Regions from separate parts of the Bifidobacterium sp. FKU genome, predicted to be linked through region 1. Evidence: riboswitches for the same ligand, from Rfam matches in the RefSeq annotation. Region 1 holds a riboswitch; each other region holds the start of a gene.
The links. Region 1 has a riboswitch for thiamine pyrophosphate ahead of MMB48_RS04300 (hydroxyethylthiazole kinase). Riboswitches for the same ligand answer to the same signal wherever they lie in the genome.

Region 1 (10,579 bases):
CAGCGAGTTCGCGGCGCTCATCTCGGATTTCGCCCCCGAATATTGCCCGTTGATCGAACTCAGCAGCGATTGGTAGTCGCTGTCGGCCAGCGAACCGGAGTCCAGCAGTTCGTTCAGTTGCGAGCGGGTCGTGCCATTGGCGCCCTGCGCGGCGATGGCCAACGCCATCCACATCGAAGCAGGGGAGTAGTTCACATTACCGGTGCCTCGGTCGCCGGCTCCCATCGCCAGGAATTCCGGTGCGGTGCGGTAGGCGAAGGCTGCGGTGCTGTCGACTACCGGCTGTGTGGCAGGCGTGGCCTTCGGCTTGAACATATTGCGAACCAGTGCGCTGCCATCGCCGGCCGTCCACCATACGCCGCCGGCGACGGCAAGGACAAGCACTACTGTCACGATGGCGGCGATACAAGCGTTACGGCGTTTGCGTTGTTTGCGCAACCGGTACTGTTCCATCAGTTTCTCGCTCATGGTCAGCCCCTTTGCTTGGATCGGCTCGTGCATCATTGCACGAAATCGCTATTTTCATTATATTGCTGCTTTCCCTTGAGCCCAGGAACGGTATGGGAACCCCGGCCGTAAGCGAAGATTGGTACAGCCGAATGCCAGCGGTCCGATGGTTGCGCTCGCCAATGGGAAGACAGACTGCCGGATCGTATCGAACCAAGTATCAGGTTAGTGATTCCCAACACCAATGGCCAGTGCAGCACCATACCGGGGAACCATACGAACAGGTTTTTGGCAGCCCTGTCAAGGACCTCGTCGGGCATGAGATACATTGATGAGCTCCACTGCAGCAGCAACAACACCGCTATCAGTACAACCATGCCAATCCAATGCGCGCGGTTCCATGTGAACAGTCGTTGCGTCCCGCGCTCGGCGGCGGACTGCCTTGCGGAGTTCATACTCGTTGCCATTGTGGGGTGGATGGCGTTTCGTCCGGTCACCGGATGCGTGGCGGTGGCTCTTCATCCAGTGGGTCTGACAGCGCAGGGCGGTCGGGAAGCGACTTCACCGGAAGCGCCCATGAATCGAGCGGTTCTTCTGCCGAGCATCGCACTGGGCAAGTGATTCTTGGTGCGATTGCCTTCTATGGTGTGATGCCAGTGGCCGTGCTGTTTATTGGCTTCATGCTTGGTGGCATGGCGGCGCGATGGAATCACGAACGCAGCTTGGCTCGAGCGGAGTTGGCTCACCGCCGTCAGCAGGAACGCACAGCTCAGGACATTCACGATTACGTATCCAATGATTTGGCATACCTGATTTTGCGATTCGACAACAATATTGCCGATGGCAAGACCCCTTCTGAAGAAGAATTACGCAAACTGCGTAGCGTGGCTATGGGCGCATTAGATCGCACGCATCAGGTCATTGATGTTATTGAAGGCAGGGGAGAAGCGGCGCACAGTGCAGTGACTCCGCATGATTCGACCGTTGATGCCGCTTCTGGCATTGCAACTGCGCGAGCATTTATATGCCCCACTTACGCTCTTACCCTGTTGAAAGAAGGAAAAAGGCAGAGCCGTGATTCCCATGGGGCGGTAAAACACTCATGGGGCGGTTAGCGGATTTTGCCTTTCCGCAGAATAGAGCCGTTTTCGCCTACCGCCCCATGAAGGTTTTACCGCCCCATGAGATATTTACCGCCCCATGGGTGAGCTACCGCCCCATGAAACGTGTAATAACAAAGCATGCCCTTGCTGGTGGAAGCAATGCTTTGCTACTTCGCCCGCTTGTCGGCGAGGATCTCGTCCACCAGCTTGGGCTTTTCGGTCAGCTGGCCGGTGAAGCCGGGACGGATATCCATGTGCAGCACCAGAGAAGTGCGGTAGCCCTGCTCGGCGAGCTTCTTGGCGGCCTCACCGGCCACCTTGAGCACGTCGTCCAGATTGCCTTCCACGTTGGTGAACAGGGCGTTGGTTTCCTGCGGCAGGGCGGATTCGCGAATCACTTCGACGGCCTGAGCCACGTATGGTGAAACCTCGGAGCCCACGCCATTGGCCGACACCTGGATGGCTGCCACGGTGTTGAGGTACGGTTTGCCGGTTTCCGGGTCGATCGGCACTTCCTGAGTAACGGCATTACGGTCAAGAACCATGATTCTCCTTTTTCAGTAGTGTTAAGCTCCCCTGACAGGGGGGAGCTTAACAACCACACTTATGTCAGCGATACTTCCAGAGATGATCCATCGGGCCGGAGCCGTGGCCAAGATTCAGCTGGGCCTTCAGCGCACCGGTCAGGTACTTCTTCGCATGCTTGATGGCCTTGGGCAACGTGTCGCCAAGCGCCAGATACGAGGCGATGGCGGAACTCAGCGTGCATCCGGTGCCGTGCGTGTTCGGATTATTGATACGCGCGCCATCAAACCAGGTCACGGTTCCATCCGTCTCGGCAAGCACATCGTTGGCATCCTCGGTGCCATGACCACCCTTGACCAGCGCGGCACAGCCGTAACGCTCCACGATGCGGTGGGCGGCGGCCTCCATATCCTCCTGATCGCGAATCAGCGTATCGGTCAGCACTTCGGCCTCGGGAATATTCGGAGTCACGACCGTAGCCATCGGGAACAGCTTGCCGGTCAAGGCCGCAATGGCATCGTCACTGATGAGCTTGGCACCGGAAGTGGCCACCATAACCGGGTCGAGCACGATGTTCGTGGCGTGATGGAAGGTGAGTCGTTCAGCAATGACGTCGATGATGTCAGTGGCAGACACCATGCCGATTTTCACCGCGACCGGCGGAATATCCTCAAACACCATGTTGATCTGGTCGGCGAGAATGTCCGGTTTGGTGTCCTGAATGGAACGCACGCCGGTGGTGTTCTGTGCGGTGAGCGCGGTGATGGCGCTCATGCCGAACACGCCGCAAGCCAGCATGGTCTTCAGATCGGCCTGCATGCCGGCACCGCCGGACGAGTCGGAGCCGGAGATCGCGAGAACAGCGGGAAGTGTAGATGTTGCAATCTGTGCCATAGTGTTCATTCTAAGTGGGGCCCATGATGTTTTTCGGAGCGGTTTTCCTTGATGTTTTGCCGCTCCTGTGGTGAGATGGGAGGGTTTGCTGATTGCGATTGATTCATGAAATGTTCGGGAGGGGACATGGCTGATAACGATGTACTGCGCCGTGACGGCGTCTTGGTACGCATCACCGGTTTTGACGATGAACGCACCGCATATTTTGGCGTAATGCCTAATGGGCACACCACACAGCTCACATTTCCGCGTCAGGAGGTGTTCGATGTGGGCGACGTGTTGCTCGTCGGCACGGATTTCTATCGTAAAGTGCCGCATGATGTGTGGCCGTTGAAGCCCCGTGTGGGCATCGTGCGCCGTGCGCTCAACGAAGGCGTGGTCCTGGAGACTTCCGATGGCCTCGAACTGCTTGAAGGCGATTACCCGAATTCGATCATGCCCGGCAACACCGTGCAGTTCACCGACCTGTTCGGCATCGAACGAGTGCTGTGGCCCACGGCCATCCGCCCAGGCGAATCCGATCACGATGACGACATCAAGCAGTACCGCATCACGCCGGGCAGCGATCCGTCGCTTACCTTCGATTCGTTCGGCGGTTATGAGCAGGTGATCACGCGCGCCAAGGAGCTTATCGAAACGCAGCTGGGCAACAGTGCGCAGATGCGTGCGATCGGTGCCAAGCCGATCAAGGGCGTGATTTTCACCGGTGCTCCGGGCACCGGTAAAACACATCTGGCCCGCATCATCGCCAATGTGGCGGACGCGCAGTTCTATCTGGTGTCCGGCCCGACCATCGTGAGCAAGTATGTGGGCGATAGTGAGGAAACGCTGCGCATGATTTTCGCCGCCGCGCAGGCGGACAAGCGCGCCATCATCTTCTTTGATGAGATCGATTCGATTGCGTCCTCGCGCGAGAACGATACCAATGGCGTCGGCAAGCGCTTGGTGGCGCAGTTGCTGACGTTGATGGATGGTTTCGAGTCCAAGGGCAATGTTGTGGTGGTCGCTGCGACCAATCGTATTGAGGACGTGGATCCCGCTTTGTTGCGTCCGGGCCGTTTCGACTGGCAGATTCCTTTCCCAATGCCGTCCGAGCACGACCGTTTGGGCATTCTGCAGGTGCAGGCCCGTTCGTTGTCAATCGAGGGCGAACTGCCGTTGGTGGATATCGCGCAGCGAACCGAAGGCTGGAGCGGCGCCGAAGTGTGCGCCATCTGGACCGAGGCCGCTCTGGTGGCCGCCAAGGACCGACGCGGCGCGATCCGTGCTGCCGACCTCGTCACCGCCTTCGAGCGAGTCGAGCGTCGTCCCGAATTAAGACACCACCGGGCATAATAATTGGCTCCCCTCTCTGAGGGGAGCCAGAGAAAAATTACTCCTGGGCGGTGGAGTAGAGCTTGCCGCCTTGGGCGGTGTACTTTTCGCTCATCGCATCCATGCCGGCGAGGATTTCTTCGGGGCTGAGCACGTTGGCGGACACCACGTCGTTATCGACATTGGCCTTGGCCTTAGCCAGTGCCTCGGAGTCGATGCCAGCAGCAGCCTCCTTCACGATTTGCTGCTGAGCGGCCTCGCCGCCGAATGCCTTGCGGATGTTCTGGGAGATGGCCATCGAGCAGAACTTCGGGCCGCACATCGAGCAGAAGTGCGCCATCTTGGCCGGCTCGGCAGGCAGGGTGTCATCGTGGAAGGCGATGGCGGTGTCCGGATCGTAGGACAGATTGAACTGGTCGAGCCAACGGAACTCGAAGCGAGCCTTGGAAATCGCGTTGTCACGATCCATCGCGTGCGGGTGGTGCTTGGCGATGTCTGCGGCGTGGCAGGCGATCTTGTAGGCGATCACGCCCTGCTTCACATCATCCTTGTTCGGCAGGCCAAGGTGTTCCTTCGGGGTCACGTAGCACAGCATAGCGGTGCCGTAACGACCGATCTCGGTGGCGCCGATGGCGGAGGTGATGTGGTCGTACCCCGGAGCGGTATCGGTGGTCAGCGGTCCGAGGGTGTAGAACGGGGCGCCCTTGCACACCGACTTCTCCAGTTCGATGTTCATGCGTACGGTATCGAACGGCACGTGGCCCGGGCCCTCGATCATCACCTGCACGTCCTTGGCCCAGGCGCGCTCGGTCAGCTCGCCCAGAGTCATGAGCTCGGAAAGCTGCGCTGCGTCGTTCGCGTCGGCCAGGGAGCCGGGGCGCAGGCCATCGCCCAGAGAGAACGCCACGTCGTACTTGGCGAAGATGTCGCACAGCTCGTCGAAGTGCGTGTACAGGAAGCTCTCCTGGTGGTGGCGCAGGCACCAGTCGGCCATGATGGAGCCACCGCGGGAGACGATGCCGGTCACGCGGTTGGCGGTCAGCGGCACGTAACGCAGCAGCACGCCGGCGTGGATGGTCATGTAATCCACACCCTGCTCGCACTGTTCGATCACGGTGTCGCGGAACAGCTCCCAGCTCAGCTTGGAGGCATCATCCTCGACCTTCTCGAGGGCCTGGTACATCGGCACGGTGCCGATCGGCACGGGGGAGTTGCGCAGAATCCACTCACGGGTGGTGTGGATGTCGTTACCGGTGGACAGGTCCATCACGGTATCGGCGCCCCACTTGGTGGCCCACGTCAGCTTCTCCACTTCCTCGTCGATGGAGGAGGTGACGGCCGAGTTGCCCATGTTGGCGTTGAGCTTGGTCAGGAAGGCGGATCCGATAATCATCGGCTCGGCTTCGGGGTGGTTGATGTTGCAGGGCATCACCGCGCGGCCGGCGGCCAGCTCGGAGCGCACGAGCTCAACATCGCAGTTCTCGCGGGTGGCCACGTACTGCATCTCCGGGGTGATGATGCCGTGGCGGGCGTACCACATCTGGGTGATCGGGTGGTCCTTGGCGCGCATCGGCTGGTGCTTGCGTCCACGCCATTCCTTGGTAGCGCGGCCGCGCTTGATGGCGCGCTTACCATCGTCCTCAAGGTTGCGGCGGCGGCCCTCGTAGTCTTCGATGTCGCCGCGGTCGCGGATCCAGTCGAGACGCAGGGGCTTCAAACCTTCCTTCGGGTCGCACTTGGGGCCTTCGGTGTTGTAGTCGTGGAACGGCGGGTTCGGGCCCACGCCGGGCGTGTCGCTCAGCTTGATTTCGGTGTACGGCACTTCCAGGTCGTAGGAACCGTACTGATAGGTGAACGGTACGGACTTGGTCTTGCGGATGTGCGCCTTGTCGCGCTGCTTGGAACCACGGGCGGCGATGTCCACGCGCTGCTGCTTGGCGAGCTTCTGGGCGTCCTTGGCGTCCTTGGCGTTGGTGAACTTCTTCTCAGTGGCCTCGGAGCCAGGCTTTGCGGCCCCTTCCTGAGCAGCCTGAGTGTCAGCAGCGGGGGTGTGGGTTACGACGCGCGGCGCGTAGCCGTGCTTCTTGTCACCGCGGATGGCCTTCCAGCCTTCGACCATGGCGCGCGCGGCCTCTTCCGGGTTCTCGGCACCCGCGATGGCGGAGACCGCGAACCAGCCAGCGGCCTTGGTGTCGGCGAGCATGGCCATATCGGCTGCGGTCACGCCGCCGCCCACGACCACCGGGAACTCGCTGGCGACGCAGATGGTGTTGATCTGGGCGGCGTCCAGCGTCTTGCCGGAGCCGTCGTTGCCGCCCACGGAAGCCTCGGGCTTGGTGGTGGAGACGTGCAGAGGGCCGGCGCCGATGTAGTCAATGCAGCCGTCGGGCAGCTCGTTGATGAGCTGAACGAGGCTTTCGGTCTCAGCCGACAGACCCACGATGGCCTCGTCGCCGAGCAGGGCGCGGGCTTCGCGCGGCTCCATGTCGGTCTGGCCGATGTGCACACCGTCCACCTTGATGCCCTTGCGGCGGGCCTGCCACACCACGTCGGCACGGTCGTCGATCACAAAGGCCACGGAATCGGACTTCTCATTGTCCTCGATGATCTGCGCGATGTCGCGGGCCATGTCGGTCAGCTCAGAGGCATCGGCCTCCTTGGCGCGCAGTTGGATGAAGGTTGCGCCGCCGTGCAGAGCCTGATCCACCACGTCGGTCAGCGGACGGCCTTTGCAGTCCTCCGGCCCCACCACGAAGTACGCGGACAGGTCGAAGCTGTCTCGCATGGAGGCGTATGGGTATTCATTACTCATTATTATTCCTACCTTTGTTGTTTCTTGTGGAAGTCTTATTGGGAAAAACTGTTACGAGCTCCCTCATCAGAGGGAACTGAAACTACTGCACAAAAATCTCGGATTCCGCCACCTGTTCGGCGGTCACATTCCACAGCGCGTCAAGGAACGCGACCTGGAATGAGCCCGGCCCGTGCGAAGTCGTATCGGCTATCTCTCCCGCGCGGTTGTACAGCAGAGATGCGGACAGAGCGGCGGTCAGCGGATCGGAAACCGCCAGATATGTGGCAGCCACGCCGCCCAGCGAGCAGCCGGCACCGGTGATCTTGGTCATCATCGCGCTGCCGCCCGGCAGTCGGTACACGGTTTCGCCGTCGGTCACCAGATCGGCGATGCCGGACACGGCCACGGCGCAGCGGGTGGAAGCGTCATGGGAGGAATGCTTGGCGTGCTGTTCGGTCAGATACTGTGCCAGCGCCATCGCCGCACCGGTTGCGGACTCCACGCCATCGACGGATTCCACTCCGGCGGGGCGGTGCTCGGAAGTGTCCCCCACGGTTTCGGTATTGAGCCCCCACATGTTCGCCAGCGCGATTACCTCGGAGGCGTTCGCGCGAATCATGGTCGGGGGAGCGGCCTTGAAGGCCTGAAGAATAGCGGTGCGGGTGCGGCCGATGCCGGCGGCCACTGGGTCGAGCACCCACGGCTTGTCCAAGTAGTTGAGTCGCTGGGCGATTTCGGGCAGCGCGTCCTTATAGAACGGCAGCAGCGTGCCCACGTTGATGTAGTTCGCGCCCGCGATTTTCGCGGTTTCGATCACGTCGTCCGGCAGGAAACTCATGGCCGCAGTGCCGCCGGCCGCCAGTTGCGCGTTGGCAACCAAATTAATGGTCACAAAATTGGTGAATGACTGGGCCAACGGAGTCGTCTCGCGTACGCGGCGAACGGCATCGGCGATATTGTCGCGGATGGGTGAATCGGCTGGAACCGGAGTCCCGGCGGTACAACCGCTGGACATACCGGTAAACGATGATGCACTATTGCTCATTTACTGCTCCCTACGATGGTCTTAACCAACAGGTTCTAAGGGTCAGGCTCAGGCCTTTCTCAACTCGCGAACCACATGCGAGTCCCCCTGCACTACAGTGCCGACGCTATGCGCCAACATGGACATTATCGTGACGGATTTGTTCGATACGTGTCGTCAGGTCTGGCGCGTCCCGTCCATTCGTGATATGTGGACGCCTCCGCCGAGCAACATCTCCCGAATTTGTGACGCTAACGCGATGTCAGTGGTACAAATTGGGGAAGGGCAAAACAACAGGAACAATATGGAGGTGTTTGCGATATAGGAATCGCTGCGAACGGCCGCTCGTGAGACGCGGAACATATACCGGACAATGCCGCCTGACCTGTCACCATATACGGCTATCCTGAAGCGGTTGTTATTAGACCCCAAACCGTTCAAACCAGAAGGTGCATTGTGGCTCAGTCCAAACTCGATGAAGTCGTATCCCTTGCGAAGCGTCGCGGCTTCGTGTTCCCCGCCGGCGAAATTTACGGCGGCACCCGTTCCGCTTGGGATTACGGCCCCCTCGGCGTCGCTCTCAAGGACAATATCAAGCGTGAATGGTGGCGCTCCATGGTCGTCACCCGTCCTGATGTCGTCGGTGTCGACACTTCCATCATTCTGCCGCCCGAAGTGTGGGTGGCGTCCGGCCACGTGAGCGTGTTCAACGATCCGCTCGTCGAGTGCCTCAACTGCCACAAGCGCAACCGCGCCGACAAGCTCGAGGAATCCTACGCCGAGAAGCACGGCGACAAGATGCCGGAAAACGGCATGAAGGACATCGTCTGCCCGAACTGCGGCACCCGTGGCCAGTGGACCGAACCGCGCGACTTCAACATGATGCTGCGCACCCACCTCGGCCCGGTCGAGGACGAGAACAGCCTGCACTACCTGCGTCCGGAGACTGCACAGGGCATCTTCGTGGACTTCAAGAACGTGATGACCTTCTCCCGTTCCAAGCCGCCGTTCGGCATCGCCAACATGGGTAAGTCCTTCCGTAACGAGATCACCCCGGGCAACTTCATCTTCCGCACCCGTGAGTTCGAGCAGATGGAGATGGAGTTCTTCGTCACGCCCGGCACCGATGAGGAATGGCACCAGTACTGGATCGACGCCCGCACCCGCTGGTACATCGACCTCGGCGTCAAGCCGGAGAACCTGCGCCACTACGAGCATCCGAAGGAAAAGCTCTCCCACTACTCCAAGCGCACCGTGGACATCGAATACAAGTTCGGCTTCCAAGGTTCCGACTGGGGCGAGCTCGAAGGCATCGCCAACCGTACCGATTACGATTTGAGCGCGCACTCCAAGCACTCCGGCGAAGACCTGAGCTACTTCAACCAGGCCACCGGCGAGAAGTACGTGCCGTACGTCATCGAACCGGCCGCCGGCCTGACCCGCTCCCTGATGTGCTTCCTCGTGGACGCCTACGATGTGGACGAGGCCCCGAACACCAAGGGCGGCGTCGACAAGCGCACCGTGCTGCGTCTCGACCCGCGTCTGGCCCCGGTCAAGGCCGCCGTGCTGCCGCTGAGCAAGAAGCCTGAACTGCAGACCGTGGCCCAGAACCTGGCCGACGACCTGCGCTTCAACGAATGGATGATCGACTACGACGAGTCCGGTGCCATCGGTCGTCGTTACCGTCGTCAGGACGAGATCGGCACCCCGTTGTGCATCACCGTGGACTTCGACACCCTCGAAGACCATGCCGTGACCATCCGCGAACGTGACACCATGGCCCAGGAGCGTATCGCCCTCGACAAGGTGGCCGATTACGTGGCCGCCCGCATCGGCGAGAAGCGCACCCGCGTGCCCCTGAAGCCTGTGGAAATGGGCGGTGAGCCTTGGCCTGAGTCCGGCGTTCAGGAAGCCGGCGGTCTGTACTAAAGACGGGTCTGTATAGAGGCTCCCCTCTATGAGGGGAGCTGTCCACGAAGTGGACTGAGGGGAGCCAAAGCTATTTCAGAACAGGAACCACATGGCAGAATCTGAAACCGAAACCACCATCACCGCTACTCACGAGACCAACAATCTCGACCCGCGTACGGACGCGCCGGCACGGCCCGAGACTCCGGTACACATCGCCCCCGTGCAGCTCGGCAACATTACCGTGCCGACCCCGGTGGTGCTTTCGCCGATGGCTGGCGTGACCAACTGGCCGTTCCGCGTGATCTGCGAGGAATACGGTCCCGATGGTCTTTACGTGGCCGAGATGATCACCGCGCGGGCCCTCGTGGCGCGTAATCCGAAAGCCCTGCGTCTCTGCCATTTCGCCAGAAGCGAAAAAATTCGTTCGCTGCAGTTGTATGGCGTGAATCCATCCATCACCGAACAGGCGGCGAAAATCGTGGTCGACGGCAACATGGCCGACCATGTGGACCTGAACTTCGGTTGCCCGGTACCCAAGGTCACTCGCCGCGGGGGAGGCTCGGCCCT
Region 2 (10,579 bases), 500 kb from region 1:
GCCAGCTGACCAATATCATCAGGAATCTCAGCGAAGAACAGGCTGGCATTTCTCTGCATAGGCAATGGATATGTGCCGAATGCCGTACCGCGTTGCCAATGTCGTCACTACAACGCAAACGCCAGCTCCTCCCGCAACGCAGTACGATTCGGATAACGCTCGACAATCTCGTGTGCCAGCACACGGGTCTCCTCATCGCCGAACACTGCGGCGAAACGACGCAGCTGTTTGGCGATCTGCTGGTATGTGGCGCGGCGTGCCGTCAATGTATTGTCGACGCCACGTTCCACCGTAAACCGGAACGCGGGCGTGCCCATGGTGCCGTATGGCATCGCGTCGAGGATTATCGATTTTGCCGATTCGGGGTGTTCGATGGCGATGGTGCGCAGCAATGGCAGCGGCGGGTAATCGACGGTGACATAATAGGTCAGGGCCGCGTCCGAAAGCCGCTCATCCACGATGAGCTTCTCATAAGCGGGATTGCGCCAACTGCTGTGACGTTGTGTACCGCCTTTGGTGGTTATTTCCGGCTGGTACTTGATACGGTCGATGATGTTCCGGGCGCAATCTCTGGCCAGCCCATCAGCCACGTCATGCCATTCTTCTGCGCTAAGACCGCCGTAGATGCGTAACAGATTGCGTAGTTTACTCACGTAATGGGTATCGGATCTGTCGTTGCAGGAAAGAATGTAGTACCGATACACGTTGGCGAGCAGGCCAACGTCATTGAGTCCCTCGGCGCAGCATTCCATGATGGTATGCCATCCATGGGGCAGCAGGTCCGGCAGCAGACCGTTATGCCGGGCATCGATATCGACATCTTCCATATCCCGGCTCGACAGAAGGAAACCTTGTGCGAGCATGTATGCGGAACGCAAGCGCCCTTCATGAATCATGTTCGCAGCGTTCATCAGCGTGAGGGCCATTGACTCCGGGTAGTCTTTCAGAAGCTGCTCGCGTCCAGCGCCATCGTTGGATAGAGCGTATAGGTCGTAGGCGCTCATGAGTGTGAACAACTGCAATACGTGTAACGATTCATCCGAAATGAAGTCGGTTTCGTCGTCTACTTCGCTCGTATCCTCGTTATCCTCATCCTCGTCGTCCTCGTCGCTTTCTTCGCTCTCTTCGTTGAACGAGTATTCCAGATTACGCGTTATCGCGTTCTCGATCACGTCATAGGCCCATATGCGTTTGTCGTCATATTGGGCGAAAGCGAGCGCGCTGGAAATCAGCAACATACTGTTCAATGGTTCGCATTGCCGCATGTCTTTGTCGTTCGCGGCCTGCGCAATGGTGTTCAATGCCTTGCCGGCGGTAGAGGAGTCGGCGAATTCCGCCACATTCTCCATATAGCATCGCACGCGCATCGCCAGATCATCCATAAGCGTGAGCAAAGGTTCGGAGCCATCATCGTTCTCGGACGAGAGCAGAAGCGCGTGGACTTCGTGTATGCACAGTCGCAGGTTGCCGCATGCGCTCGCGTAATCACTGGATTGCAGGGCATTGCCCGCGATAGCCTGCACGGTTTTGATGAATTCTGTGTAGTCACATGATTTGTTGTACGCATCGCTGTGCTTACTGATATGAATAATGAAACGTTCATGGCATCGGCGGATTGTGTCGGAGAGCATGGTTTGTGCGTCGATCAGCGGGATTAGCGGTCGTTCTTCGTCTGGCTGGGCGCAGAATGTCTTTGCGGCTTCGCGCAGTTGGGTGGACCACAGGAACAGCAGATGGCCTTTGCCCTGCTCTGCGCGCGCGTCGAGGTGTTGCTGGATGGGATCCAGCACGGTGCGGGGGAGTGCGATGACACCATCGTGAGCGTTGGCGGTGTCATCATTGTGGTGATTGCCGTGCGCGCCAATGAGCTGTTTGCGCAGTTCGTAAAGCACGGCACCTATATGCTTGCAATATGGTGTTCTCTGATACGGGCAGGTGCACGCGGCGGATTGTATGCGAATCGAATTGTCGTCGGTTGTGGATTCGTGGTCGGTGTTACTGCTGGTAGTGGCTTGGTCATCAGTGTTTGCTTCATTGGCGTTCTCGCCGTGAGCGTCTTTGCTGAGGCGGATGTCAACGTCATAACAGTCATCGGCACTGCCGGACACCTGCGCGTGATACAGCTGCGGCGCAATCTCCTGCACCGAACTCACGCGGCCCGATTCCCAGTAATCGGTGGCGCGTTCGAGAATCAGCGGCGTGCCTTCGAACATGACTTCGAATTGAGCCAACGCTGGCTTTTGCGGAACAACCATACTGCTGATTGTAGCGGGTGGAGTGTTACTCGCCGCTTGGCGGTGCATACTGGTCTGATGTAGTCTTGTTTCCACTGGGTAATCGCATTCGGGGAAGAGGCGTCAATGGCTGTACTGACAGATGCTGAAGCTCGTCGTATGCTGGAACTGCTGAAGGAAGCTTTGTCTCCGAAGTCCATCACCCTGAATAAAGGCGAGAAGCAATTCCAATTGCATCAGATAAGTTTGTAGTCAAATAAATCGTGGTGTTTACGACGAGAAGAAAGTATGACGAGTTCTGATTTTGACTCATTAATTCGAAGTTACGGAAAATGGCTGTCTGATAACACGACTTATACGCAACTGGATGAGTGGTATGAAGTTAATGTTCCACTTCTGGATGAAGACAACGACTATACGCAGTTCTATGTGAAGCCCGGGAAGAACAGCGTGACGTTCTCTGATGGCTGTGCCACATTACGCCGTTTGGAGTCGCATGGGATGACTGTGACGGAATCGCGTTTGGCAGTGCTCAAAGATATTCTGAATCAGTTTGGTATTGAACGTAACGGCGACGAGCTTACTCTGACGAGCGATACTGCTGATTTTGCTGATGCCAAGAATCGGTTCCTGCAAGCTATCATCAAAGTTGGTGATATGTCTATGCTGGCCAATCCCATGTGCAGACGTATTTTGCAGATGACATTCGTATGTTCTTTAATGCGAACAACATACGGTATGTGGAAGGCGCTCAGTTCCGTGGCAAGTCTGGTTTGCTGTGCCAGTATGACTTTGTGTTGCCGTTCACGAGTAAACAGACGGAACGATTCTGCACATCTATTACGCGGCCTTCCCAGCGACTCATTCCCAGTACCTTATTTTCATGGGAGGATACGCAGGCGGCACGAAAGACACCAAGTGAACTGGTTGTTTTCCTCAATGATTCGGATCGGCGCATTGACAATCAGCTAATAACCGCTTTGGAAAAGTACAATGCGTATCCCATTAAGTGGAGTGAGCGGGAATTTAAGGAGAACTTGTACAAGCTTGCTTCGTGAGTGGTGTTTGTGGCTTTGGTCGGGAGCGAGGTTTCTGCTGTTTGCCGTGTCGACCTCCCCTCAGTCGCCTACGGCGACAGCTCCCCTCGGGGAGGGGAGTTAAGGAAGCGCTTAACGTGCGTGGGGCTTCAGCCGCTCCCAATACGCCCGAATCGCGCCGAACGAATACACCGCGATCGCGACCCAAATCACCATGAACGCCGCATAGCCCTGCGCGCGCATCGGTTCGTGCAGCAGGAGCACGGCCACACAGAACTGGGTCAGCGGGGTGAGATATTGGATGAAACTCACGGTCAAGTAATGGCTGTGCTGCACGCCGTAGGAGAACGTGGCCAGCGGAATCGCGGTGGGCAGGCCGGAGAACGCCACCAACAGCGCGACCATGGCCGCCAACGTGGCGACCAAACGATACGCGAGCACGCTGATGGCATTCATACTGGACAGCGTGCGCCAGTACAGCGGCAGCACGCCCCAGCCGATATTGGACACGAGCGGCGCGGCTATCCCCATTCGCGTCTGCTCGACGGTACGAACCGAAGTCACGTCTCACCACCATAGCGACTGATCACATGAGTGTCCCGCACCTGGTCACATGGCATATTGGACTTGCTGATGATGAACAGTACCGGTTATTGTTAGAGTCTTTTCCACAGGACACGGAGATTGAACAGATGATTCGGCCTTTTCTGAGGGCGCGAATCAGATTCGTAACGCAGTGGTTTGCCCCAGACTCTGTTACGGTGATAATAACTTCATCGTTGATAAGGGAGTCTTCATGGCAGGCAATGGCAACACGGCATTTCGTTTCCGAGTCACTTTGCGCCTTGACGGGCGTGAATGCTGGCGGGAGATTCTGGTGCCGGCATCATTGACGTTCTTCGATTTGCATGCGGTATTGCAGGAATGCTTTATGTGGTACGGCGAGCATCTGTTCTGCTTCTGCGCCACATTTCCGGATGGGAAGCAGGTGCAAGTGGAAGAATTGTGGGGAGAAGAGCCCTCATACCATGAGGCGAAATACGAACAATATATGCCGGTGGAGCCGTTGCCGGAAGTTCGCATTGCTTCGGAAACCGAGCTGGGCGACGTGTTTCCCAAGGCGCGTACCGCTCGCTATTACTACGATTATGGTGACGATTGGATCCATGACATCAAGCTGCTGCGTACCTACCGCAGCGTGCACGTTGCGGATCCTCAGCTTTGGGATGGGGCGGGGGATGCGCCTCCGGAGGATGTCGGCGGGGTGTATGGGTTCGAGCGGTTCCTTGATACCTTGGGCAATCCCGAAGATGAAGAACATGATGGCATGGTTGAGTGGGCCGAGGACCAGATGTGGGATCGTTTCACGCTGAACCGCCATCGTGAGCGTCTGTTCCGTTGGCACAAGCACCGTGACATGATGTTGCAGTAGATGGCGTGGCTACAATATGAGCAGCTGTCAGCGGAATAGCCGTTTGTGGCTTGCGGGCTAGGGGCTGAAAATGCTATAAATATATTGCTTTACTCGGAAACGAGAAAGGCTCCAAGTCGCCGGGGGGCTCCCCCGGCATTTTTTGTCAACGGGGACGGGGGTGCGATGCCGTCTGTATTGAGCATCTTCGCTGATGAGAGCGGTGAGTGGGGTAAACGATCGGAATATTATTTAATTACTCTTGTTTTTCATGACCAGTCTAAGGATATTAGTCTTGCCTTAGAGCGGTACCGCCAGTCGTTGGCTGACTATGGACTTCCTGATGTCCCTTTCCATGCTGGGCCGCTGCTTACCGGGCATGATGCTTACGAAGGGATGAGCCTATCGGAGCGTAAGAGGCTTCTGGGTTTATTCGTTATCATGACTCGGCGGCTGCCGATTACATATCGGACGTTTGTGCATCGTAAAAGTGATTTTGACGATAACCGCCAACGTTTTGAAGCGCAACTCAAACGCGATATTGTTAATCTACTTTTGGCGCATCTTTCGGATTTCCATTCTTATGGCACTGTCAAGGTGTATTACGACGGTGGCCAACAGATAGTTACTGATGCCCTGCGAGGCGGGATTGAGTATGCACTCTCCATAGATGCCATTGTCTATCGTGACGCTTCTCCACGCGACTACCGGCTTGAACAAGTTGCGGATTTTCTATGCACCCTTGAATTGACCTGTGAGAAATTCCGGAATGGGGAACAAACTGAAACGGACAACAAGTTTTTTGGTGATTGGAAATCCTTCAGAGTCAATTATCTTAAGCCGATCCGCAGGAAAAGATTGGAATCATAAATTTGGCAGTGCCCAGATATATTCGGGACACAATTGAATAACACGAAATAGCAAACAAAATCCCCGGACCTACACAATCATCGCCACGACAATCTCAGAAAACACCGTTACGGCAATCAGTGGTGCGGTGCCGACGATGAAGGCGGGCATGGGTGGCAGATGGCAGTAGGCGAGGTAGCAGGCCATGTCGGCGATAAGCAAAATCAGCAGGATGATGGCCAAAACGATGGCGGCGGTTGCCCCGAGAGCTCCGGAACTGTGCAACATAGTCAGCGCACATAGTTCCAGCGTGATCCACATGACGATGAGCAACAGTTCCGTGGTAGTCGGCCGTTGCAACAGTCGCGAAGTAAGCACGGCCAGAATGGTATAGGCGGCAACGCCACCGACCGCGAACCGCTGAATCTGCTGATTTCGCCGGCCCTATTAAGTCCCTCAACTCCATCAATCGCCGTCTGACCCATCACATCACGCTTCATACACATTGCCGATTGACAGTCCTAGAACACAGTCTAGAACTGTCATGGTATGTTCGCGCAGATAGGGGCTCCAACAAAATTGGCTAAAAGAGAACTCGGCAACCTATAAAAAGGACGCGCCCGTGTGCCCTTACCGTTCAGCTCCGCTCACGAATGAAATCGAAAATCACGTCGAAGACCTGTTGGCTCCAGAAATCGTACTCGTGTTCGGCGCCGTCGACTAGCACCAGCTGCGCGTCCACGCCGTGCTCGGCCAGCCGGTCGCGCATCTTGACGGATTGATGGTAGGGGACCACGGTGTCGGCGGTGCCGTGCAACAGGAGCATCGGTGGATACTGCTGGTCATCCCGCACCTGCAGGTAGGGGCTCATGTCAGCCGCGCGCTGACGGACCTCGGCATTGATGCCGGTCTCATGGGTCGCACCCACCACGGCCGCGAACGGGCCGAAATAGTACAGCCGGAATGGATTGGTCTCATCGTCGAATGCGTCGACAGCTTCAAGCATGTCGGTGGGCGGGAAGCAGCTGACCACGTACTTCACCGCATCGCTCTCATCGGCATTGGTGCCGTCCTCATACCGCGGATCGTCGGCGGTCAACCCCACCAGCAGCGACGTGTTGCCGCCGGACGACGTGCCCCAGATACCGAGACGGTCGGGGTCCACGTGCCATTGACGTGCGTTTGCCCTGAGATAGCGGATGGCTGCTTTTACGTCCTCGAGATATGCGGGGAACACGTCGTGGGGATCGCTCGAGGCATCGCGATGATTCACCGTAGCCACCACAAAGCCTTCGCGGGCCAAAGCCGAGAGTTGCGGGATCTCGTAGTCGCGATGCGGCGTGGTCCAGGCGCTGCCTTGCACGAATACCACGGTGGGGTAGCGGCGGTCATCGTCATCGCCGGTGGATTGTGGCGAGATGATATCCATCACCAGGTTATCGGCCCCGGTCTTGTATGCCACGTTGCGGGTCAGCGTGGCCAATCCGGCAAGCGTGGGATTGTGCGGGATATGGATGACATTGTTTGCGCCGGCGTTGGCATCACTGACTTTGGCTGAATCGGTAGTATTCATGGAATCCCCCTAGCTCTGTTGCTATAGAGGTCATCATACAAGAAATGGGCATGATTACGGCACAACGATGTCTCGGTCACAGCGAAGACATGAAGACGCGAAGACGCGCCCGGCAGCGCGCGCTGCCTGCCTGCCTGCGAGTTGCCTTCAAGTGCACTTCAAGCGATAAGGTGACATAAGCAGCGGCATTGGAGATTGCTGCCCGGCAACGAAGCGGACAGTGCTCGTTCGCCGATTCACGATAACAGAAATGTGACACTATGAAGACTCAGGAAATCGGACAATCCGGCATGATTGCGTCACGAGTGGCGCTGGGCGTGATGCGCATGGACGCGTTGGATGCCGCCGATGCGGCACGTACCGTGGCCGTGGCCCATGATTCCGGCATCGACTATTTCGACACGGCGGAATGCATACATAGATGCTCGACGCTGAAATCCAATTCAATATGGCGAGCGATCCCGCAGCCGATCGCACCGGTGGCATCCTGCCTTATTCACGGCTGAAGCATATGACCATTCAGGCATGGTGCCCATTCCAATCCGGCACGGAATACGGTCCGTTCGTCGGCAACGAGCATTTCCCCGAGCTGAACGCCGAATTGACCCGTCTTGCCGGCAATCCGTTGGTGTGAGCGAGAGATGACGAGACCAATGCCGTTGAGGCGCGTGTTCAGCGTGCATACATCTCAACGGCGGTCAATGCATTGTGTCAATGCCAACATTCAGTGCCTCCGGGCGTGCACCATCTGGCGAAAGCTGATGTGTATGTCCATACAGCAGTCTGCGACCGTCAAACGGCAACGCCTTGCCGCTGAACTTCGCCACATCATCGGGCCAACTGTATGCCAGATCCTCCCGATACGGGTAATGTGAAAAATTGACTGTACCGAGTCCCTCAATCTCAACCGTATCGTGCGGCTCCAAGCTTTTGAACAGGTTGAGTGCGGGGCGGTCTTCCAGCCACCAGTCATCATGGTTGCCGATCACACCATGCAGATGCTTGCAATTGAGCGCTCGCAGGCAGTTCTTCAGATGGGTCAGCGATGTGCGGAAACCGATATCACCCAGAATCCACAGCTCATCATCCGGGCCGACCAAAGTGTTGATATGATCCACAATCGCCTTGTCATGCGCATCCGTATCGGCGACCTGACGAAACGTCAGACCCGCGCCGAACGTCTCCTCCTTGGCCCAATCCTCGGCGGTCTTGCGATCATGCGCGCGCAGCACCTCCTCATAGCGCGAGTGCGTCGGGTCGAACGTCGTGAACCCTCGCAACACCGTGACCAGTGGATGCCCGAAATGCGTGTCGGTCGTGAAATACCTCATGGCAGTCGCCTCCCCTTTTCGGCGTGCAGCAATCATTTCCCATCCTAGGCGCAGCCGGCACCTGTCGGTTCGTGTTGCCATAATGAGGCACATTGCAGGGGAACCCGTGAACGCAAGCTGCCGGCCATCGTGGCGGCGAACGGGTTGAGAAAGGCGCTGTGCCTGACCCTTGGAACCTGTTGGCCAACACCATCGAAGGGGGCAAACGATGTCTTTTGACGCCGTCGCATTCGGCCCGATCACCCTGAACCACCTGCCGCCGTTCGCCCAGCGCCTGCGATATACAGTACACGTGGAAACCCGAATGGGACGTGTGAGGCGCACGATGGATGAGCGGTGGGCGCGTGCTTTGCGCGCCAGGGGTATTGATATTGACGAGGCTGAAGGTGCTGGTGGGAAACAGGCACATGACGGCAAACGGCATACCAACATCACGGGTACTGGTCGACGCTCCGAGTCCCAGCCGGCTGTCGGGCTCCGCGGTCGATCCAATACCAGCACGAATCTGCCGGGGCCGAAGGTGACGGCACGCGCCACGCCATTCAAGGCCACCGGTCATAAGGGCGGCATCAGCCGGCAGGGGAATTGAGCTGATCGCAGAACCATCGCGCGATGAATGGGCATGGCCAACGCCATTCCGCCATTGTTGAGCCGCTTCTACTTGGACCGGTACCTCTTTGAACGGAGATATTCCATATTGAAGCTATTCCGGCATCATACGGCACGTAGGAAATGCCGGATATCGGCGATTTCCTCATCACAGATGGCATGGGCCATGCCGGAATACTCGCGATAGGTCAGATGCCCGGCCCGTTCAAGGACCTGATGGGCCGTTTGCTGGTCGGGCAGCGGAATCGTGCGGTCCTGCGCGCCATACGCCAGGAAGAATCGGGTAGTGGAGTCAAGCGCCGCCTGTTCCTCGCCCATGAACGAAGGACTGAGCAGGATCGCGGCATTGAACAACGTCGGATGCACCTTGACCAGGCGATACGACAGATAACCGCCTTGGGAGAAACCGATCAATATCTTCCTGCGATGGGCGAATGCCGAGGCATCCAGCAGTGAAGCCACCGCATCCCCGACCGCCGCGCATTCGCGTTGGCGCTCGTCCACGCCGCAGCCGTCGGGATACCAGTAATTGCCGCCCATATAGGGCCTTGCGTAGGTGGCACGGAACGAGATATAGCTGGGTACGGCGGCAATTGCGGACGGGGCCGCATCGGCTCGCATCGGCGCATATACGGCGTCGAGAATCCGCACCATCTCGCTTTCGTCGTTGCCGTAACCGTGGAACATCAGGAAAATGGGGTCATTGCCGCCGGCATCGATCTGGCTTGTCATCTGCATTTGCATCGTCATCACCTCACCAACGAGCTTACATGCATTAGACTTGTAGCGATTGACCCACCGAGCACGCAAGGAGCAAGTTATGGAGCCGAGGCGCGGGCCTCTCACCGCAGGCGAGAAGGTGCAGTTCACCGACCGCAAGGGCAAGAAGATCACCGATCAGCTTGTGGCTGGCGGCTCCACGCAGACCGAGCATGGCCTGATTCTGCATGACGATGTGATCGGCAAGACCGAAGGCACCGTCATCCTCACCGTGCACGCCAAGCGTGAGGCACAGGTCAATCAGGTTTATCCCGAGAAAGACAAGAACAAGCCGTGGAAATCGTCGCGCGCCATCGGCGGCTGGGAGTATGCGGTGATGCGCCCGCGACTGGCCGATTATGTGCTTTCGATGCCGCGCGGCGCGCAGATCATGTATCCGAAGGACATCGCCCAGGTCATTCAGCTCGGCGACATCCGCTCCGGCATGCGCGTGCTTGAGTCCGGTGCCGGCTCGGGCGCGATGAGCGTGAATCTGCTGGACGCCGTGGGCGAGCGCGGCCATCTGACCACGATCGAGCTGCGCCCCGAATTCGCCAAAGTGGCTCAGGCCAACGCCACGCTGTATTACGGTGAAGCCCCCAGCTGGTGGGATCTCAAAACCGGCGACTTCGACTCCGTGGCCGCCGAACTGCCCGAACACTGGTTCGACCGCATCATGCTCGACATGCTCGACCCGTGGAACAGGCTCGACCAGGCATACCGCGTGATTGCCCCCGGCGGCGTGTTGGTCAGTTACGTAACTACCACCACGCAGA
Region 3 (10,579 bases), 820 kb from region 1:
GCGGCGTGTTGTTCACGTCGTTCGGGTGTTCGCTGGGCTCGCCGTTGCCGTACTTGGCCATGAGCTCGGCGGCCATCTGGGTGGCGGCGGGCTGCAGCGCGGTGTCGACGCCACGTTCGAAGCGGCGGGAGGCCTCGGATGGAATCTTGTGGCGACGGGCCGAACGGGCGATGGTCACCTGATCGAAGTGCGCTGCCTCCAGAAGAATGTTCTTGGTGTCAGCGGTCACTTCGCCATACAGGCCGCCCATCACACCGGCAAGGCCGAGGATGCGCGAGCCGCGTTCGCCGTTCGGCGAATCGGTGATAAGCAGATCTTCGACGCTCAGGTCATGTTCCTTGCCGTCCAGGGTGGTGAGTTTCTCACCCTCGTTGGCGCGGCGCACGACAATCGGGCCTTCGAGCTTGTCGAGGTCGTAGGCGTGCATCGGCTGGCCGAGGTCAAGCATCACGTAGTTGGTCACGTCCACGGCCAAGGAGATGGAGCGCATGCCGGCGCGGATCAGGCGGCGGCGCATCCAGTTGGGCGTGTGGGCGTTGGGATTGAAGTCCTTGACGATACGCGCGTAGTAGCGGTCGCAACCGGGCACGCCGTGAATCGGATTGTTATCGTCGATTTCAACATCGATGTCCACCGGGGTGCCGGGCTGATAGTCAGCAGGTTCCGGGGCCTTCTCGTTGAGTGCCACGGCCGGATCGGTGTAGGCGGCACCGGTGGAGTGGTGGTATTCGCGGGCCACGCCACGGTAGGACAGCGTGTAGCCACGGTCCGGGGTGATGTTGATCTCAAGCAGAGGCTGGTCGAGGTGCAGCAGGTGCATGGCGTCCTGACCAGGCTTCAGAGCCTCGTATTCAGCCTCGGAGAAGCCGTACTGACGCAGCAGGATGATGCCATTGTGGTTGTCGCCCAGACCCAGCTCACGTTCGGAGGCGCACATGCCGTTGGAGATGTGGCCGTAGGTCTTGCGCGGCTCGATCTTGAAGTCGCCGGGCAGCACGGCACCGGGCAGGGTGACGACGACCTTTTCGCCGGCCTTCATGTTGGGCGCGCCGCAGATGATGCCGCGCGGCACCTTGTTGCCGTCTTCGTCGGTCTCGTTCCATTCGTCGCCGCAGTCCACGTGGCACCAGTTGATGGTCTTGCCGTTCTTCTGCGGTTCGGGGGTGGCGTCGACCACGTAGCCGACCACAATCGGGCCGGTCACCTGGGAGGAGTGAATCTCCTCTTCCTCAAGACCCACCTTGACAAGGTCCTTGGCGAGCTGTTCGTAGGTCAGGCCTTCGGGAACCTCGACATGGTCCTTGAGCCAATCGATATCAATCATAGGCATGGCTGAATCACTCCCCCATCACAAACTGTTCGGCGAAACGCACGTCGCCTTCGACCAGGTCGTGCATGTCGTTGATGTCGCTGCGCAGCAGGAGCGTGCGCTCCATGCCGACGCCGAAGGCGAAACCGGTGTAGACGTCCGGGTCGATGCCGGCGGACTTCAGCACGTTCGGGTTCACCATGCCGCAGCCGCCCCACTCGAGCCAGCCGGGGCCGCCCTTCTTGTCGGGGAACCACAGGTCGAGTTCGGCGCTCGGCTCAGTGAACGGGAAGTAGCTCGGGCGCAGGCGCGTCTTGGCTTCAGGGCCGAACATGGCGACGGCGAGCTTGTCCAACACGCCCTTCAGGTCGGCCATGGTCAGGTGCTTGTCGACGGCGAGGGCTTCGCACTGGTGGAATACCGGAGTATGGGTGGCGTCCAGCTCATCGGTGCGGAACACACGGCCCGGGGACGCGATGTACAGCGGCACGCCACGGGTCAGGAGGGCACGGACCTGATCGGAGGAGGTCTGCGTACGCACCACCATGTTGGAGCCGACGAAACCGGCGGCGTCCTTGGCCTGATTGCCCTTGACGTAGAAGGTGTCCTGCATCTGGCGGGCCGGATGGTCCGGGCCGAAATTCAGGGAGTCGAAGTTGTACCATTCGGCTTCTATTTCCGGGCCGGAGGAGATCTGCCAACCCATGGAGATGAAGAAGTCCTCGACGTCCTCCATCAGCTTAGGCAGCGGGTGACGGGCACCCAGAGGCTTACGGTTCACCGGCAGCGTCATATCCACGGTTTCAGCGGCAAGCGCGGCCTTCTCGGCGGCTTCCTTGAGCTCGACTTCCTTGGGACCATAGGCACGGCCGAAATCGGCGCGCAGCTTGCCCATGAGCTTGCCGGCTTCCTTCTTCTGGTCGGCGGGCAGGGAGCCAATGGCCTTGCTGGCCTTGGTCATCGCCGAATCGGCACCTGCGTACGTTGTCTTGATGGCCTTGAGCTCCTCCAGGTTGGAGGCGTTCTGGATTTTCTCGATGCCCTCGGCAACCTCAGCAGTCACCTGGTCGGCGTCGAACACCATTTGTTCTGCCACGAGAACCCTTTCGTCTGATGTTTTCTCAGCGTTTCACAGCGTTTTTACCGGTTTCACATTCTTTCAACATGACCCGACATAGACAGCGACATCAGCATCACCGCGGCCGAGGTGCCGAGGTTCAGCGATTCGGCCTTGCCATAAAGCGGGATGGAGACGATGCGGCCGCAGCGCGTGAGGATGTCCGGTTCCAAGCCACGCGCTTCATTGCCGAACAACACGGCTTTCGGAGCCTCGACCGCCGCCTTGTCCGCCAGTACTGCGGGCAGGCTTTCCGGCTTGCGTTCTTCGGTGCCGTATACGTCGGCGGCCCAGACGTCCAAATTATGGTCGCCTGTCCAGGTGAAGAATTCGTCGGTGCTCATGGCAAGTACCGGCAGATGGAACAGGGAGCCTGCGGTGGAGCGGATGACCTTGGGGTTCAGCACGTCCACGCAGTCGTCCACGAAGATTACGGCGTCACAGCCGGCCGCATCGGCCGCACGAATCACGGTGCCGGCGTTGCCCGGGTCGCGCACCTGCCAGAAGACGGCAATCTGCGGGGCCCGACCGTTCTTGCCAAGTTCGACGTCATCGGCACCGGCGTGCATGGACTCGGCATTGCCGACGGCCGCGATGCCTTGGGCGTCCGGACTGATGCGGTGCATCACGTCGCCGATGCAGTAGTGCACATAAATCGTGGCATCCTGCGAGGTTTCGACGATCTTCTCCAACGTGGAGGAGATGATACGCGGATGTTCCAGCGCCTGCGAAACCTCTACATACAGGTCCCGTACCACGTCCGGCCGCCAAGTGACGGCCTCGCGCACGGATTGCGGGCCTTCGATAAGAAAACGGCCCGAACGTTCGCGGCCTTTGGTGCGGGTCAGATCGGCGATGCGGCGCACGCGGTCGGATTTCGGATTATCAAGAATCTGGGCGTTGATGGGCATAGCCACTACCCTACTGCCGGGGCATTACGTCAGTCGTGGCTCGCTCCCCGCTGGCGGAGGCATCGTAACCCTGAAAGGCACTGTGCCAGTCTGCCGCCTTTCAGGCACCCTGAAAGGCGAAGTGCCAATTCCCGGTGCCGACGGCTACGCCTATGGAGGCCAGCGGGACGGCCAGACAGATGACGTAGAAGATCCAGTCGACAGGCTTCAGACGCGAGATGCGGGCTTGGGAGCGTGGGGCGCTGGAGCCGAAGCCGCGCGCTTCCATGGCGGTGGCAAGTTTGGTGGCGCGCCGGATGGAGAGCACCAGCAGTCCGAACGCCTGGGAGAGGGCACGGGCGATGGCGTTACCGTCGCCAAGGCCGCGCGAACGCTGGGACAGGCCGAGTGCGCGCCAATCTTCCTGCAGCAGCGTAAACATGCGCAATCCAGCCAACCCGCCGTATACGAATCGCGGTGAGAAGTGCAGAATCTCAACCAAACCGTCCGCCAAATCAGTGGGATCGAGGCCCAGGGCCAGAATCACGCCGGGTACGGCAATGGCCGCCACCCTGATAGCCGTGGCGATGGCCAGATTAACGGATCCCTCGCTGATCACAATCCAGCCGCCCTGCCACAGGATCTCGCCCGAGGTGCGGCCGTAGAGAAACACGGAGATAAAACTGCCGGCGACGGCGATCCATACCGGCCAGGTCTTACGGCATACGGTCCACGGAGCCACGCCACCAATCCACAGCAGCACGAATTCGATGCCGAGCGCCGTGGACGCGGATACCACATCCAGACTGATGAACATCGGAATACACAGCAACAGCGCACCGATGATGCGGCTGACCGCGTTGATGCGCGCGATGAACCATGAGGGCGATGAGGCTTTGACCGGCTCCACGCGCGTTTCCTGCGGACTGACGATTACCACGTCACTCATGCCTTCGCCTCCTCGAACATCACACGTCGCGCGCCCAGCGCATCCACCAGCGCCTCATCGTGCGTCACCATGATCACGCACGAGCCTTGATCGCGGATGGCGGCAATCAGCTTGACCATCTCATTCCACGTACTGAAATCCTGTCCGAATGTCGGCTCATCCATCACCAACACTTTGGGTGCGGCGGCCAGCATGGAGGCCACGGACAGTCGCCGCTTCTCCCCGCCAGACAAGGTATACGGGTTGGCTTTGGCGAAGCGCGTGAGATTCATCTGCTCAAGCATGCGGTCGGCGGTCCGATAAGCCTCGTCTTGGCTTTGCCCCATCGACTTGGGGCCGATGGCGACTTCGTCACGCACGAAATTGGCAGCGAACTGGTGCTCGGGCTCCTGGAACACCATGCCGATACGGCCCAGCAGTTCCTTGCTTTTCCAGTCGATCGGCTCACGCCCGGCATGCGCGGGCTTGAGGTTGTCGGCGATGAGCACCTTGCCGGCGATAGGCTCGAGTAGCCCGGCCAAGGTCAAGGCCAAGGTCGATTTGCCCGCGCCGTTCGGACCCATCAGAGCCGTTACTTCGCCGGGATAAAAATCCAGATTGATACCAACGCCAAGAGCGGTTCCACGGCCAAAGCTTAAGTTCTCAGTGCTGAGCACCGGCGCATCGTGCGCAGGCTCCTGCTTCGGCGAGTAATCGGGAATCGCACGGCCCGGCACCCACGCGCCACCGGCGGCCAATACGTCGCCCATCTCGGCGAACACCTCGTCCGGCTTGCCGTCGGCAATGACCGCACCCGTGGGCGAACTTGCATCGGGTCGACCGAGCACAATCACGCGATCGACCAGATCGAGCCATACATCGATATGATGTTCGACCACAACCATGGTCTGTCCGGTGGCCTCGATGACCTTTTTGACCGCGTCATGCACTTCGACCACGCCTTCGGGGTCGAGGTTGGCGGTCGGTTCGTCCAACAACAGCAGACCGGGCTTCATAGCCAGCACGCCGGCCAACGCGAGACGTTGGCGCTGACCGCCGGACAGATGGCGGGTGGACCGATCCAGTTCGAGTCCGCCGAGTCCCACCATATCCAATGATTCGCGCACTCGCTGCCGAATCTCCTCGCGCGGCACGTTGAGGTTTTCGCAGCCGAAGGCCGCGTCATCGCCTAGTCGTTCAAGAATGATCTGCGAGTCCGGGTCCTGAAGCACCAGTCCCACGCGGCCTCGCGCCTCGCGCGCATCGACGCCATCGATGGTGAGCGAACCCTCCTGCTCGCCTTCCTCATCGCCGCCAAGTACGCCTGCGAGACCGGCCATCATCGTGCTTTTGCCCGCGCCCGAAGCGCCGAGCATCAGCACACGTTCACCTGGCCGGATGGTGAAATCGACGGCACGCAACGCGAAGTCCTTACGCGTGGCGTGCCGCCAGCCCCAGCCGCTGGCCTCTACCGCAGCCGGATTAATCTGCATCAGACGCGCGCCTTGCTACGGCCGGATTCAAAGCGCTCCAGAGCACCGGTGGCAGCGAGCGCACGAGACAAGTACCAGACCACCACGCCGGCGATCACGACGCCGGAGATGATGGAGCCCACCAGATACCAAGTGACGCGCAGGCCGTTCCAGCCCGGGTTGGTGGACCAGTAGTAGGCCCAGCAGCCCACGCCGGCGAGCGCACCGGACAGGATGGTAGTGCCGATGTTCCACTTCTTCCAGGCGAAGACGGCGAAGGCAATTTCGGCACCCAGACCCTGGATGATGCCGACGATCAGCGAGCCGCCGACGCCCCACTGGTTGCCCAGCGTAAGTTCAAGGAAGGCGGCGAGGGTTTCGGCAAACAGTGCGGCACCGGGCTTGCGCACGATGATTGCGGCGAGCGGGCCGGCGAACAGCCAGAATCCGTTGAGCAGACCCTCGAAACCGGGGGTCACGCCTTCGAACAGGGCCAGCGGGGCGGAGCAGACAATGTCCCAGCCCCAGAAAATGACGCCGGATGCGACGGCGATGATTGCGGCGACGACGATATCGACGACGCGCCACTTGTAATTGGCTTTGGCCACAGCTTCAGTCATGAATGTGCCTTTCTTCTGCTCGTACGCAGGCCGAACATACATGGATATATGTACGCACATGATGCACATGTTCGTGGCCACGCGCAGGTTGGTTCAGGCACGGGTGGGTAAGAGCGACATTTCCGTGCGCCGGCATTATCCGGTCACGTTCCATCGGTCGAGACTATGAGTCTCCTCTCAGCCGCCTAACGGCAGCTCCCGTGTCAACTCCCCGACTATAAAGCAAGCCGCCGTCAAAGGCAATAGCCACATCTGTGACCTACCGGACGGCGGCTCGCTACCATTACCGATACAGTTCGTCTACTTGCCGAGCTTGTCCAGCAGCAAAGCCTCGGTGATCACGTTGTTCTTGAGGCCGGGCAGGGAGATGGACTCATTGGGACTGTGGGCGTTGGCCTTCGGGTCTTCGGGACCGGTGACCAGCACCTGAGCGTTGGGGAAAATGCGCTGCAGTTCGGGGATGAACGGAATGGAGCCGCCTTCGCCCTTGTTGATGGGCTCAACGCCGAAAGCCTCGGTCATGGCTTCCAGCGCGTCCTTGGTGGCCACGGCAGTCGGGTCCATGGCCCAGCCCATGCCGTTTTCGCCGCGTTCGACAGTGACCTTGGCACCGAACGGCGCGTGGGATTCGAAGAATGCAGCCAGTGCTTCCTGCGCTTCTTCAGGGCGCTGGGTGGGCGCGGTGCGCAGCGACAAACGGAAGCGGGTCTCCGGGGCGATCACGTTGAAGGATCCCTCGACCGGGTGGGCGTCGAAGCCGATCACGGTCACGGACGGCTTGGTCCACAGGCGTGAGGCCAGCGAACCGGTGCCGGCGAACTCGTAACCGGCCACCACGCCGGAATCCTCGCGCACAGTGGTTTCGTCAAGGTCGTGCTGCAAACCGCCGATCGGCTCTTCCGCGGCCACGCCGGGTACGGCCAGATCGCCGTTCTCGTCATACATGGAAGCGATGAGCATGGCGGCCAACGTATTGGAGTCGAGAATCGGGCCGCCGTACTGGCCGGAGTGCACCGGATGCTCAAGGCCCTGCACGGTCACGTCCACACAGGTGTTACCGCGCAGCGAGGTGGTCAAAGAAGGAATGTCCGCCGACCAGTTGCCGGAATCAGCCACGATAATCACGTCAGCGGCGAATTCGTCGCGGTGAGCCTCGATGAAGGGAATGAAGCTTGGCGAACCCATCTCCTCTTCGCCTTCGATGAACACTTTGATATTGACGTTGAGGTCGTCGCCCAAGGCCTTCAGCGCACCGGAGTGGATAGCGATGCCGCCGCCGTCATCGGCGGAGCCACGGCCGTAAAGGCGGCCGTCGATTTCGGTGGCCACGAACGGGTCGGTGTCCCATTCGGCCGGGTCCGGAACAGGCTGCACATCGTGATGGGCGTAGAGCAGCACGGTGGGGGCGTCCGGAGAAACGATATGCGAGCCGATGACCTCCCATGCGCCCGGAGTGCCGTCGGCATTGGAAGCCTGGACCACCTTGGCATCCACACCCACGAGGCGCAGTTCGTCTGCCACGAATTCAGCGGAGCGCTTCATATGTTCGGCGGTGATGCCCTTGGCGGAGATCGACTGCAGCGCGACCTTTTCGGCCAGCACCTTGACGATGCGGTTCCAATCGGTTTCGACGCGCGAACGAATCTCGTCAGCGGTGAACGTTGCCATGATGATCCTCCTTTATATATGTGCGTGAGCGGCGTCATTGCAATGACTGCGCCAGTGTACAAGTGTCTGAACGTCACCGTAACCTCAAAGCATGACATGGAATCCGTTTAAGAAAAAAGAAGAGGCCCAAGTTCCTGTTGAGCAGGCCCCGAAGAAGGCCGCCGATCCTTCTGAGAAAAAAGGCCGTCCTACCCCGAAGATGAAGCAGGCTCAGGCCGCCGGTATCCGTCCGCTGGTTCCGGTGGACCGCAAGGCCAGCGCCAAGGCCGCCAAAGCCCGTCTGCGCGAGAGGGAGAACGCCGAGTACGAGGCGATGCAGAAGGGCGACATCAACCACATGCCCAAGTCGGAACGCCTGCCGTGGCGCATCTACATCCGCGACTACGTGGACGCCCGGTTCAACCTCGGCGAATGGTTCATTCCGGTGAGCTTCGGAATCCTGATCGTCTCCATGTTCGCCGCCTCGTTGATGCGCAACCAGTGGGCGTCGGTCACCATGATGGCGCTGATGTACGGCTATCTGATCGCCGTGATCATCGACGTGTGGCTGATGTGGCGCAGGCTCAAGCCCAAGCTGATCGCCAAGTACGGCGAATCGTCCGTAGCCAAGGGCTCCCGCTCCTTCTCCTACGCCTGGAGCCGTTCCATCCAGATGCGTCGTTGGAGACTTCCCAAGCCGCGTTACCCGAAGCGCGGTCACTGGCCGGCGGACTGATTGTTCATATACACTCCGGCTCCCCTCGTTGAGGGGCTGAGCCGTAAAGAAAACAGTCCAGTGGACTGTTTTTAGGCGAAGTGGCGGCGATAGCCGCATATGGCTCCCTAGCATGGGAGCCATACTTATATGTATCAAGGAGGCAATCATGAGCGAACAGTTTGATCTGGTCATCATCGGGGCCGGCCCCGGCGGCTATTCCACAGCTCTGCGCGCGGCCGAACTCGGCATGAAAGTGGCACTCGTCGAGCGTGACGCCACCGTGGGCGGCACATGTCTCAACCGTGGCTGCATCCCCTCCAAGGCGCTCATCACCGCCACCCACACCATCGACACCGTGCACCGTGCAGCCGAACTCGGCGTCAACGCCTCGGTGAATGGCATCGACTTCGGCACGCTGCGCGACTATCGCCTGCGCGTGGTCAAGACGATGGTGGGAGGACTGGCCGGACTGCTCGCCCATCGCGGCATCACCGTGTTCCGGGCCAATGCCGCGTTCCATGCGGATGAGATCGCTCCAGCAACTTCCAACCGCATCGTCCGCCTCGTCCCCTCCCCCGGCCAAAGCGACATCCTCACCTATCACAAGGCCGATGTCCCCGAACCCAGCGGCCCAACGATGGACCTCACGGCCACGAACATCGTCATCGCCACCGGTGCCAAGCCACGCCCATTGCCCGGCAACCCGTTCGCCGGCGCCCTCATCGACTCCACACAGGCGCTGGAAGTCAACGAATTTCCCTCTTCGGCGGTGATTATCGGCGCCGGGGCCATCGCCCTTGAATTCGCCTCGATATGGAACGCCACCGGTTCGAAGGTGACCCTGCTGATTCGCAAGGACCGCGTGCTCTCAGCCTGGGACCGGAGAGCCGGCACCACGCTGACCCGTGAGCTCAAACGTCATGGCGTGAACATCATCACCCGCGCCAACGTCACCCACGTGGACACCGGCGCGAACCTTGGCGCCACCGTGCACTACACGCGCGAAGGCCAGGATGGCGAACAGAGCGTCTGGGGCGAAATCGCCCTTGTCGCCATCGGGCGTGACCCGATCACCGACCCAGCATGGGGCGTGACGATCGACGACCACGGACATGTCGCCACGGATGCGTACGGTCGCACCGACAAACCGGGCGTATGGGCGGTAGGCGACGTGACGGCCGGTCACGCGCTGGCGCATCGTGCTTTTGAGCAAGGCATCGTCATCGCGGAGACCATCGCCGGACTCAATCCCAAGCCGGTGGACGAAGCCACCGTGCCGCAGATCGTGTTCTCCTTCCCCGAAGCGGCGTCGGTCGGGCTCACCGTCGAACAGGCGCAGGCGAGGGAGGATCTCATTGAAATCAAGGAGACCAACTATCCGATGCTGGCGAACGCGCGCATGCTGATGAGCGGCACGGCCGGCTCATTGACCATCGTCTCCGGCTGCGACGCGGCCAACCCGGACACCCCGCGCGTGCTCGGCGTGCACATGGTCTCCCCGATGGCCTCCGACATCATCGCCGAAGCCGAACAGCTGGTCGGCAACCATGTGCCGCTCGCCGACGCAGCCCGCCTCGTTCACCCGCATCCCACATTCAGTGAAACGCTCGGCGAGGCGCTACTCAAGGCCGACGGACGACCATTGCACACACGCTGAGACCAACCAGCACAAGCAAGTTCGGACCAGCGCACCTGATAGGATATTGCCCAGTGTGTTTCGTCCCAACAAAGGAAGAAGTGATGGCGGAGAAGGACGCGAAGCCGAAGAAGCAGAGCACAATCAAGCAGATCATCCAGATCTACAAGTACACGGCTAAGGAAGACAAGGCCCTGCCGTGGCTTGAGGCCGGTGCTTTCCTGCTGCCTGTAGTCGTGACG

Region 2: linked by a shared signal. The riboswitch ahead of MMB48_RS06645 (hypothetical protein) and the one ahead of MMB48_RS04300 (hydroxyethylthiazole kinase) in region 1 are both predicted to bind thiamine pyrophosphate.
Region 3: linked by a shared signal. The riboswitch ahead of MMB48_RS08145 (ECF transporter S component) and the one ahead of MMB48_RS04300 (hydroxyethylthiazole kinase) in region 1 are both predicted to bind thiamine pyrophosphate.

What each region holds. Positions count from the first base shown of each region.
Region 1 covers NZ_CP092888.1:959,812-970,390, forward strand. The annotation lists gene serU (serpin-like protein SerU) at 1-504, opposite strand, end outside; gene MMB48_RS04270 (hypothetical protein) at 501-902, opposite strand; partial or broken gene MMB48_RS11675 (2CS histidine protein kinase) at 874-1,454, shown strand; gene MMB48_RS04280 (MTH1187 family thiamine-binding protein) at 1,718-2,095, opposite strand; gene thiD (bifunctional hydroxymethylpyrimidine kinase/phosphomethylpyrimidine kinase) at 2,160-2,969, opposite strand; gene MMB48_RS04290 (ATP-binding protein) at 3,096-4,304, shown strand; gene thiC (phosphomethylpyrimidine synthase ThiC) at 4,342-7,095, opposite strand; gene MMB48_RS04300 (hydroxyethylthiazole kinase) at 7,178-8,122, opposite strand; TPP riboswitch at 8,113-8,221, opposite strand; gene MMB48_RS04305 (glycine--tRNA ligase) at 8,558-10,030, shown strand; gene dusB (tRNA dihydrouridine synthase DusB) at 10,122-10,579, shown strand, end outside.
Region 2 covers NZ_CP092888.1:1,458,150-1,468,728, reverse strand. The annotation lists gene MMB48_RS06705 (SWIM zinc finger family protein) at 108-2,255, opposite strand; gene MMB48_RS06700 (hypothetical protein) at 2,361-2,486, shown strand; partial or broken gene MMB48_RS06695 (DUF1828 domain-containing protein) at 2,523-2,873, shown strand; gene MMB48_RS06690 (DUF1829 domain-containing protein) at 2,945-3,292, shown strand; gene MMB48_RS06685 (transporter) at 3,404-3,835, opposite strand; gene MMB48_RS06680 (plasmid pRiA4b ORF-3 family protein) at 4,068-4,703, shown strand; gene MMB48_RS06675 (DUF3800 domain-containing protein) at 4,869-5,552, shown strand; gene MMB48_RS06670 (hypothetical protein) at 5,622-5,864, opposite strand; gene MMB48_RS06665 (alpha/beta hydrolase) at 6,169-7,104, opposite strand; gene MMB48_RS06660 (hypothetical protein) at 7,365-7,610, shown strand; gene MMB48_RS06655 (hypothetical protein) at 7,616-7,738, shown strand; gene MMB48_RS06650 (phosphoesterase) at 7,803-8,435, opposite strand; TPP riboswitch at 8,522-8,653, shown strand; gene MMB48_RS06645 (hypothetical protein) at 8,644-9,024, shown strand; gene MMB48_RS06640 (alpha/beta hydrolase) at 9,150-9,782, opposite strand; gene MMB48_RS06635 (tRNA (adenine-N1)-methyltransferase) at 9,865-10,579, shown strand, end outside.
Region 3 covers NZ_CP092888.1:1,777,829-1,788,407, forward strand. The annotation lists gene pheT (phenylalanine--tRNA ligase subunit beta) at 1-1,330, opposite strand, end outside; gene pheS (phenylalanine--tRNA ligase subunit alpha) at 1,338-2,393, opposite strand; gene MMB48_RS08130 (TrmH family RNA methyltransferase) at 2,459-3,337, opposite strand; gene MMB48_RS08135 (energy-coupling factor transporter transmembrane component T family protein) at 3,438-4,265, opposite strand; gene MMB48_RS08140 (ABC transporter ATP-binding protein) at 4,262-5,737, opposite strand; gene MMB48_RS08145 (ECF transporter S component) at 5,737-6,336, opposite strand; TPP riboswitch at 6,441-6,545, opposite strand; gene MMB48_RS08150 (dipeptidase) at 6,637-8,004, opposite strand; gene MMB48_RS08155 (DUF3043 domain-containing protein) at 8,096-8,719, shown strand; gene MMB48_RS08160 (dihydrolipoyl dehydrogenase family protein) at 8,868-10,358, shown strand; gene MMB48_RS08165 (DUF4191 domain-containing protein) at 10,442-10,579, shown strand, end outside.